3 regions of the Sphingobium sp. AntQ-1 genome follow, and region 3 is predicted to be linked to each of the others. Evidence: riboswitches for the same ligand, from Rfam matches in the RefSeq annotation. Region 3 holds a riboswitch; each other region holds the start of a gene.
The links. Region 3 has a riboswitch for cobalamin ahead of cobW (cobalamin biosynthesis protein CobW). Riboswitches for the same ligand answer to the same signal wherever they lie in the genome.
Positions count from the first base shown of each region.

Region 1: linked by a shared signal. The riboswitch ahead of sphantq_RS20240 (TonB-dependent receptor plug domain-containing protein) and the one ahead of cobW (cobalamin biosynthesis protein CobW) in region 3 are both predicted to bind cobalamin.
Region 2: linked by a shared signal. The riboswitch ahead of sphantq_RS06430 (TonB-dependent receptor plug domain-containing protein) and the one ahead of cobW (cobalamin biosynthesis protein CobW) in region 3 are both predicted to bind cobalamin.

Region 1 is NZ_CP117159.1:300,435-303,706, forward strand. It holds gene sphantq_RS20230 (GMC family oxidoreductase) at 1-175, shown strand, start outside; gene sphantq_RS20235 (cobyrinate a,c-diamide synthase) at 281-1,588, shown strand; cobalamin riboswitch at 1,600-1,790, shown strand; gene sphantq_RS20240 (TonB-dependent receptor plug domain-containing protein) at 1,939-3,272, shown strand, end outside.
Region 2 is NZ_CP117158.1:1,300,414-1,303,685, forward strand. It holds gene sphantq_RS06430 (TonB-dependent receptor plug domain-containing protein) at 1-1,303, opposite strand, end outside; cobalamin riboswitch at 1,469-1,682, opposite strand; gene fdhD (formate dehydrogenase accessory sulfurtransferase FdhD) at 1,752-2,564, opposite strand; gene sphantq_RS06440 (formate dehydrogenase subunit delta) at 2,593-2,898, opposite strand; gene fdhF (formate dehydrogenase subunit alpha) at 2,909-3,272, opposite strand, start outside.
Region 3 is NZ_CP117159.1:422,083-425,354, forward strand. It holds gene cobN (cobaltochelatase subunit CobN) at 1-1,101, opposite strand, end outside; gene cobW (cobalamin biosynthesis protein CobW) at 1,101-2,135, opposite strand; cobalamin riboswitch at 2,393-2,645, opposite strand; gene sphantq_RS20840 (histidine phosphatase family protein) at 2,607-3,272, opposite strand, start outside.

The sequences.
Region 1 (3,272 bases), 120 kb from region 3:
CGACGATGCGTTGGCGGTGGTCGATGCCGATCTGGCCGTCATCGGCGTCGAGGGGCTGTGGGTCGCCGACGCCTCGGTCATGCCCAGCCTTCCCGCTGGCAATACCAACGCCACCGCGATCATGATCGGCGACAAGGGTGCGGATCATCTGCTGAGGCGCCTCCGCCGCCATTGAGGCGCTGGCGGCGCGGGGCCTGCTTTGCCACAAGGCGGGCATGACACCGAATCGCGCCGCCCTCCTCGTGGATGCCATCGCCCCCTTGCCGGTATGGCGCACGTCGTGACGCCGCGACTGGGCGCGGGATTGGTGATCGGCGCCCCGGCGTCGGGCGCGGGCAAGACGATGGTGACGATCGGCCTGCAACGCGCCTTCACCGATCGCGGCCTGAGCGTGCAGGGCGCCAAATGCGGACCCGACTATATCGACCCGGCCTTTCACGAAGCCGCGACTGGCCGGCCCTCGGTCAATCTGGACGGCTTCGCCATGGCGCCGACCATGCTGCAGGGGCTGGCGGCGCACGTCGCTACAACTGTCCAACTCGTCGTCGCGGAAGGCGCGATGGGCCTTTATGACGGCGCACGGTCGCCGGGTCGTTCGGGCGCGTCGGCCGATGTGGCGCGGCTGTTGGGCTGGCCGATGCTGCTGGTCGTCGATGCCCGCGCAGCGGCGCAGACGGTGGCGGCGGTGGCGCATGGCTGCGCGACTTTTCCCGGCGCGCCGGCCATCGCCGGAGTGATCGCCAACAAGGTGGCCAGCACGCGCCATGTCCGCATGATCGAGGATGGGTTCGCGCGTATCGGCCTGCCGCTGCTGGGTGCGATGGCCACGGACGAGGGATTGGCCATGCCGTCCCGCCATCTGGGACTGGTGCAGGCTGGCGAAACGGAGGAACTGGAACGGCGAATCGACGCGATCGCAGCGCGGGTGACGGCGCAATGCGATCTGGATGCGATCCAGGCGGCGGCCGGCGCTACGACAGACGTGCCGGCGCAACCGCCCGGCATCCGGCCACCGGGGCAGCGGATCGCCGTCGCCAGGGACGCCGCCTTCAGCTTCTTCTATCCCCATATCGTACATTGGTGGCGGTCGGCCGGCGCGGAGCTGCGATTCTTTTCTCCGCTGGCGGACGAATCGCCGCCCGCCGATTGCGATGCCTGCTGGCTGCCCGGCGGCTATCCCGAACTCCATGCTGCGCGGATCGCGGCCAATGGCCAGTTCCTGAGCGGCCTGCGCGCCTTTGCGCAGAGCCGGCCGGTGCATGGCGAATGCGGCGGCTATATGGTGCTGGGCCGCACGCTGGAGGATGGCGACGGCGTCGTCCACCCGATGGCGGGCCTGTTGCCGATGGATACCAGTTTTGCGCGCAGGCGCCGAACATTGGGCTATCGCAGCGCGCGGCTGCGGCAGGGCGCCAGCTTCGCCTCTGTCGGGCAGCTATTGCTGGGTCATGAGTTCCACTATGCCAGCATCACCGCCAGCGAGGGCGAGCCGCTGGCCGACATGGCCGATGCGGAGGGGCAGGCCCTTCCTCCGGCGGGCCACCGCGCGGGCCAGGTGACCGGTGGCTTCTTCCACTTGATCGCCTGATCCAAGTCGATTAGGGCGGCTGCGCGTCAGGTTCCCCGCAAGGGGATCAAAAGGGAACGGGGTTAAAGACCCCGGCTGCCCCTGCAACTGTGAGCGGCGAGCCATCGAGGCACAAGCCATTGGAATCGATGATCCCGAGAAGGCGCTTCGAATACGGCATTGACCCGCAAGCCAGGAGACCTGCCTGTCGCGGTCGTTCTTCGTCCGGACAGGGTGTGCCGGTCGAACGAGGATATCCTCGCGCAACGACAAGCTGACCGTGCGGGTTCGCACGGTGGCGATGTCGTGCGCGTGCGCCCTGCATCGCCACCGCGTCGCGTCCGCCCGGTCCTGTCAACGACTGGGGGATTATGATGCATTGGATTTCAAAGAGCGGCCTTTTCATTCTAGCGGGCCTGTCCACGCCGGCCTGGGCCGATGATGCGGGCGATGTGATCGTGACCGCGCTGCGCCAGCCGCAGGCGATTGAACAGGTGGCGTCGAGCATCACCATCATCGACAAGCCGGCGATCGACGCCGCACAGGCGCTGGTGGTGTCCGACCTGCTGATCCGCACGCCGGGCGTCAGCTTCACCCGCAATGGCGGCTATGGCACGGCGACCTCGATCCGCATTCGCGGCGCGGAGGCCGACCAGACCGTGCTGGTCATCGACGGCGTGAAGTTGGCCGATCCGTCCTCGACCGGCGGCGGCTATAATTTCGCGACGCTGATGACCGGCGATACCGACCGGATCGAGATATTGCGCGGTCCACAGTCGATCCTCTGGGGCAGCCAGGCGATTGGTGGCGTGGTGAACATCGTCACCGCACGGGCCGAACGCCCGATCGAAGGCAGCTTCGATATCGAGGCGGGATCGCGCGATACCGTCAGCGCCCGCGCTGCGCTGGGCGGACGACAGGGCGCGATCGACTGGCAGGTCGCGGGCAGCCGCTTCACGACGGAGGGCATCTCGGCGATCAGCCCGCGCTTTGGCGCCAAGGAGAAGGACGGCTACACCAACGGCACGCTCAACGGGCGTCTGGGCGTCGCGCTGGCGCCGGGCGTGTCGATCGATATGCGCGGCTATTATGCCAAGGGGCGCACGGATATCGACAGCGCCGGCGCCATTCCCGACAGCCCCGAATATTCGGAAGTCGAGGAATGGATCGGCTACGCCGGCCTCAACGCCGATCTGTTCGGCGGTGCGCTGCGCAATCGCCTGTCCTTCAGCCGCAGCGAGACGCTGCGCGACAACGTCAATCCCGCCCGCAAACTGCGTCAGACCAGTTTCACCGCCAGAGGCGAGACGAAGCGCTACGAATATCAGGGCGTGCTCACCATCGCGCAGGGCTGGACCGCGACCTTCGGCGCGGAGCGCGAGGAGCAGCGGATGCGCACGGCTTCGCCTTCCGATAGTTTGGCTGCCTACGCCACGACCCGCGGGTCTGCCGATATCGACAGCCTCTATGCCCAACTGAGCGTCGAGCCGCTGGCCGGCCTGACCGTCAATGGCGGAGTGCGCTACGATCATCATTCGACCTTTGGCGGCAACACGGTCTTCGGTGCGGGCGCGGCCTGGGCGCTGGTCAAGGACCGCACGATCCTGCGGGCGAGCTATGGCGAGGGCTTCAAGGCGCCGACGCTCTACCAGCTCTACAGCGATTATGGGAACACCGCCCTGGTCCCCGAAAAGGCCCATGGCTG
Region 2 (3,272 bases), on a different replicon from region 3:
CGATGTCGTAGCTTTTCGACCGCTCCGGCCGCAGCGCTGTATTGCCGCTATAGATGTCATATAGCTGATAGAGCGAAGGCGCCTTGAATCCTTCGCCATAGCTCAGCCGCACATTGGTCGCGCCGCCATTGGGCGAATAATTGGCGTTCGCGCCAAAGGTCGTCGCCCCGCCGAACTGGCTATGGTCGTCATGGCGCACGCCGCCGGTGACGGCCAGGCCTGCGAAGGGCTTGACGATCGCCAGCGCATAGACGCTGTCGATATTGATCTTCGCGCTCGCCGTGTCGCCAAAGCCGAAGAAATCATAGTCGGGCCGTTCATGCTCATAGCCAAACAGCAGCTTGGCCTGCTCGACCGGCGCATAGACGCCCTCATATTCGAACCGCAGATTTGTGCCCGAATAGCCATAATCGGGATCGGTGCCGCGCACGAAATAATAGTCGCGGTCGTTGCGCAGATATGTGACGGCGGCGCGATTGGTCAGCTTGCCATCCAGCAGCGCCAGGTTGAGGCCCGCATAGCCGACATATTGGTCAAGCTTGCTCACATCGCTGCTGTCGGCAGGCGCGCCGAAGAAGCTGTCATAGTCGATGTCCGCATGGATATAATAGCCACGAAGGTCCAGGCTCAGCGCCTCGGTGAAATTCAGCGTCAGCCGCGCGTTGGCCGCGATATTCTCGGTCCCGTCGCGCTCCGTGCCCCCGGCTGCCGACGAAATGCCGTCGGTACGGAAATAGGCCGCGCCGATCCCGCCCGCGGCGATGCCGCTGGTGCCCGACACGTCCGCCTTGGCGTTCAGCGTATCGCTATAGCCATAGTCCACCGATGCGTTCGCGCCAAACCCTTCAGCCGGCACGCCGGTCATCACATTGACCACGCCGCCGATCGCCTGGCTGCCATGCACTACCGAGTTGGAGCCGCGCAATATCTCGATCCGCTTGATATTGCCGGTCAGCAAAGGCCCGAAATCATAACCGTCACCGATGCCGCTGGGATCGTTGACCTTCACCCCGTCGATCAGCACCAAAGTCTGCGTCGTTTCCGCGCCGCGCAGCGACACGCCGGTCACCCCGCCGGTCGATCCGTTGCGGTTGAAGCGCACGCCCGGCGTCGTCGCCAGCAGGTCGACCACATCGATCGCCTGCCGCGTCTTGATCGTCTCCGCGTCGATCACGGTGATCGCTTGGCCGACCTCGTCGCGCGACTGCGCGATGCCCGTGGCGGTGACGACGATCTGGTCATCCTGCGCCAGAACCGGCGTCGCTACGATCAGCGCCACCAGAGAAATACCTGTTTTCAGCATATATAACCCCCCGGCGCCGGTGCGACTTGGGCTGGGGCGTCCGCAACGCGGTCAGGCAGAGGCAAGGGATGGCGCCATATCCCGTCCACAACCCGATGCGGCCCCGGCCGCATGGCGTCGCTCGACGGAAAACCACCGTGCCCCGGCCATCCCCTGGACCAAAGCAAGAGCGACCAAGCGCCGGCAGGTCTCCTGGCTCGCGGGTCGCAGCACGAATGCATAGCCTTCCCGGACATCGGTCCAGTGGCCGGTCTTTCGACCATATGCATCGCACTATCCGCTTACAGTTGCAGGGACAGCCACGGAATTGGGCGCTCGCACGCCCGCACCGCATTCCCGATTAAGCCCCTGACGGGGCACCGGCGCGATCATCTCGCAGGGGAAGCCAAGCCGCCCCTGCGCCGCGCGCTGTAGGGGAAAGCGGATGCAATGCCAAGCCGTCGCCGGTTTAGGGCAACAGCCTGTGGCCGCGCAGCAACAGCGCATCGCCCCGCGCCAGCACGACCAGCGGCAGGCCGGCCGCCTCCGCGCGAGTCGCGGCCAATCGCGTCGGCGCGGAAATGGTGACCAGCATCGGGCACTGGCTCAGCACCGCCTTCTCCACCAGTTCATAGGAACAGCGCGACGACAGCAGCGCGAAACCGCCGTCCCAGTCCGCCCGTGCCCTGTCTCCTTGGCGCGCCATCGCCCCGATCAGCTTGTCGAACGCATTATGCCGCCCGACATCCTCTCGCACCAACAAGATCGCGCCATCCGCGCCGACCCAGGCGGCGGCATGGGCGGCCCCGGTCGCCGCGTTCAACGGCTGATGATCGCACAGCCCCCCCAATGCGCGAAAGATGGCGGCGGGGTCCGCCCGCGATACCGCCGTCACCTTGGGCAGCGGCCTTATCGCCTGCTCCAGATTTTCGATCCCGCACATGCCGCACGACGACTCCGACACACGATGCCGCACTCGCTCCAGCAAGGCCTCGGTGCGGTCCTGCGGCAATGTCGCGCGCGCCACGATCCCCTGGTCGGTACGATGCGTGTCGACATCGAACGCCGCATCGCCCGGCCCGATCAGCCGCTCGGCCAGCGCAAAGCCCAGCACCAGATCGCCAATGTCACTCGGCGTCGCCATCAGCACCGCATAGCCGATGCCGTTAAATTCGATCGCGACCGGCACTTCCTCCGCCAGCGCGCGGGCGATCGCCTGCGTCCGGCCGTCCGGGGTCAGACGATCGAATGTCAGGGGGCTGGCGGCGGCGTCTTCCATCATCAGGGCGTAGCGGTGGACGGCGCGCCGCTCAACCGGCGTCGCAATGGCCCGTCTCGTCCACCGCGTTGAATTGCGTCGCGTCGACATCAGGCGCCGCCCGACCCCGCGCCATCCGCGCGACGGCGGCCGCCACCATCGGCGAAAGCCGGTCGGGCTGGTCCTGCGCGATGGCGACGATCTGCGCCTTCATCCGCGGGTCCCAGAAACGGGTCAGATGCTCGGCCAGCGCTTCCGTCGCCTTCGCGTCTCCCATCATCGCCAGATTGCGCGCGATCTGGTGCGCCATATAGAGCAGGCGGTCCTCGGTGGACATGACATGGATATCATCGCTCATATCCGCCTCCCTATTCGGCCGCTTCCAACGGCGCGATGCGGCGACTGTTGCGCGCCTGCCGCACATAATCCTGCTGCCAGTCGCTCGGCCCGTTCGACGCCATCACCTGCACCGCCGTCACCTTATATTCCGGGCAGTTGGTGGCCCAATCGCTATAGTCGGTGGTGATGACGTTCGCCTGCGTCTCCGGGTGATGGAAGGTCGTATAGACCACGCCCGGCGCGACCCGCTCGGTAACAAGCGCGCGCAGCGTCGTCTCCCCAGCCCGGCTGCGCAAAGTCACCCAGTCGCCGTCCTTCAGGCCGCGATTGTCCGCATCGCTCGGATGCATCTCCAGCCGATCCTCCGGGTGCCAGGCGGTATTGGCGGTCCGC
Region 3 (3,272 bases):
GGCGGCAAGATCGGCGACGAAGGCAACGCGATCGGGCGAGACGCGCGGCGCCACAATGCCGCATTGGGTCCGGGCATCGAAACGCTCGGCCGCCTTGAAGGCGACGGCGCGGGTGAACAGGCGCCCGTCTATTTCCGGCAGAGCGACGTTCATCGCCAGGTCGCGAGGACCAAGGCCACGCGGACTGTCGGCCCAGTTGGCCTGCTCGACGCCCGCGAACACGGTCTGCAGGATCGGACAATCCGCTGCTTCGAGGACGGCCGGCGTTCGCCTGTCGCCGGGCGAGGAGGCGGCGAAGGACGTGGCGTTCAGGATGATATCGGGCCGGATCGCGCCGATCAGCCCGTGCAGCCAGTCGATCGCGAAGGGTTCGCGCAGCGCCCGCACATGAACGGCGACGACGTTCAGCCCGCGTCCCTTCAGCGCGGCGACCAGCGCTTCGACGGCATCGAGCGTACCGGCGATCATTAGCGCGCGATAGAAGCAGAGGAGCGCGACGGGCTGTCCCGCGCGCCATCCTGTCCGCACATCATCCAACGTCGGCCGCTTCATGCCGGCCAGATAGAAGCCGGCGTCCGCGATCGGCACGGGATCGTCCGGCACGCCTACATCCGCACCGATCAGCCGCGCGGCATGGCGCAGGAAGCTGACCGCATTGGCGACGCCGCCCTGCCGCAGATAGTCACGGAGCCGCTCGCTGATCGCCTTCGGCAGCGTCGCGGCGGCGTCCAACGACGGGTCGGGTTCCCGGCCATCGGCGATCGCTGCAAAGGCGATGCCCTTTTCCCGCGCAACCCGCGCGATTTCATCGACGCCATAGGGCCAATAGCTCTTGCCCCCCAGCAGTACGATGCACACGAAACGCGCATGGGCGATCACCTTTTCGACGTAGAGGTCGACCGAATAGGGATGTTTGAGCTGCAGCAGGTTGACCAACCGGATCGACGGCGCATCCTCACCCAGCAGGGCCGCCGCCTGGGCGAAACAGGCCAGCTCGCTGTCCGCCACGGTCAGGAACACGATCTCGCCCGGCGATTGATCGAGGTCGATCGCCTCGTCGCCGTTGGAAACGGTTCCCGGCGTAGCGGCCAGCAAATGCATCAGGCGAAGGCCGCGCGAAGGGCGCTGTCGATGGCGGCCTGATCCAGCCCCTTCTGCCCGATCACCACCAGTTGTGACAGGCGCGACTCCTCCGCCTTCCAGGCGCGGTCGAAATAATGCTGGATGCGGGGACCGACCGCCTGGACCACCAGGCGCGCCGGGCGATCGGCGATGGCGACCATGCCCTTGATGCGCAGGACATCATGCGCCTCGATCAACGGGGCCATGGCCTGCACCAGCGCATCCACGCCCGTAATCTCGCCGCCGGTGACGACGAAGCTGTCGAAATCGTCATGGTCATGATCGGGGTCGCCGTCATGGTGCGAGGGTCGCGCATCGATATCCTCTTCGACTTTGGCGAACAGGCCGAGCACGACGCCGGCATCGATCGCGCCATGATCGGTCCGCACGATCTTCACCCCACTACGGATATCCTTGCCTATGTCGCCCTCGATCCGGGTCAGCGCATCAGCATCGACCATGTCGGCCTTGTTGAGGATGACGAGGTCCGCGCAGGCGAGCTGGTCTTCGTATAGTTCCTCCAGCGGACTGTCATGGTCGAGCGAGGGGTCGGCCGCCCGCGCCAGCGCCAGCGCGGCTTCGTCGGTGGCGAAGCGCCCGGCGGCGACCGCATCCGCATCGATCAGCGCCACGACGCCATCCACGGTCGCGCGGGTGCGGATGTCGGGCCACTGGAACGCCTTCACCAGCGGCTTGGGCAGCGCCAGACCGGACGTTTCGATGATGATATGGTCTGGCGGATTGGCGCGGTCGAGCAGCTTGAGCATGGTCGGCAGGAAATCGTCGGCCACGGTGCAGCAGATGCAGCCATTGGCCAGTTCGACGATATCGTCTTCCGGGCAGGCGTCGTCATTGCATCCGCGCAGCAGCGCGCCGTCGACGCCAACATCGCCGAACTCGTTGACGATCAGCGCCAGCCTGCGACCCTTGGCATTGTGCAGCAAATGCCGGATCAACGTCGTCTTGCCCGCCCCCAGAAAGCCTGTGATGACGGTGGTCGGGATCTTGCTCACGCTTCTTCTCCTTCAAGCGCCATGGGATTCATGCGCGAAGGGGCGATCGGCATCGCCGAGCCTGATGATGGCCATGTCTACCCCCGCTGCACCTGAGCGATATCTCGGCGGGGGCGTGCCGGACGCGAACGAACGGTCGATGCGCGGCGACGAGCAGGCGCATGGAGCCCGTCAGCGCGCACCGATGCGGCCCCAGCCACATGGGTTCGTCGCTCAGACGGCGTTCACCGTGCCCCGGCCATCCCCTGGACCAAAGCAAGAGCGACCAGACGCCGGCAGGTCTCCTGGCTCGCGGGTCATCGCTTGATGCACGCCTTCCCAGGCCTCGCAGGATTTAGCGTCCGGCCCAGTGGCTGCTCCCCTGGAAAGGGAGCGATGTGCATCGCGCTCGCCGCTTACAGTTGCAGGGACAGCTGCGGATTTGGATGAGCGCCCTTGTCGAGGGACTGCCACCCGCACCGCCTTCCCATTTTAATCCCCTTGCGGGGAACCGGCGCGATCAGTCATCGAAGGGGGCTTGCGGCTCCCCGGATGCGGTCGGCGATACCGGCTGCCGGGGCCGTCCGCAAGCCCTGAGTGCGGTGCGATCGCCTGAAGCCGCCAGATGCGGTTGAAGGACAGGCGAACGGTCGATAGCGGCGCAATGTCGATGGCAGGCGTCGTCACGAGCGGAAAGCCGAGCGCGTGCGCCAGCGCGGCGCGGATCGTCATGGCATGGCTGATGGCGCAGATGCATCCGGGCGACTGCGCGATTCCGTCCAGCCAGCCGCCTACCCGCTGTCGCACCGATTCCATGGTCTCACCATCCGCGGTGCCCTGCGTCGGATCGGCGATCCAGTCGGACAGGGCGGCCGGTTCGGCGGCGAAAAGGTCGGCAAACGACCGGCCCGACCAGCGCCCGGCATCCATGTCCACCAGCGCGACCTCGACCGAGGCATCCAGCCCCATCGCCTGGGCAGTCTGCGCGGCGGCGCGGGACGGGCTGCAAAGGACATGGTTGTCGAAACCCGGCGGCAGGCGGCAGGCGGCGGCATCATGCGCGCCGCGTGCGTCCAGGCCCTCGTCCAGCGCCGGGAAGCCGCCGACCCGGCTGGACGGCGTGGACGCCGCGCATAGGAGAAGGAGGGATGTGGACAG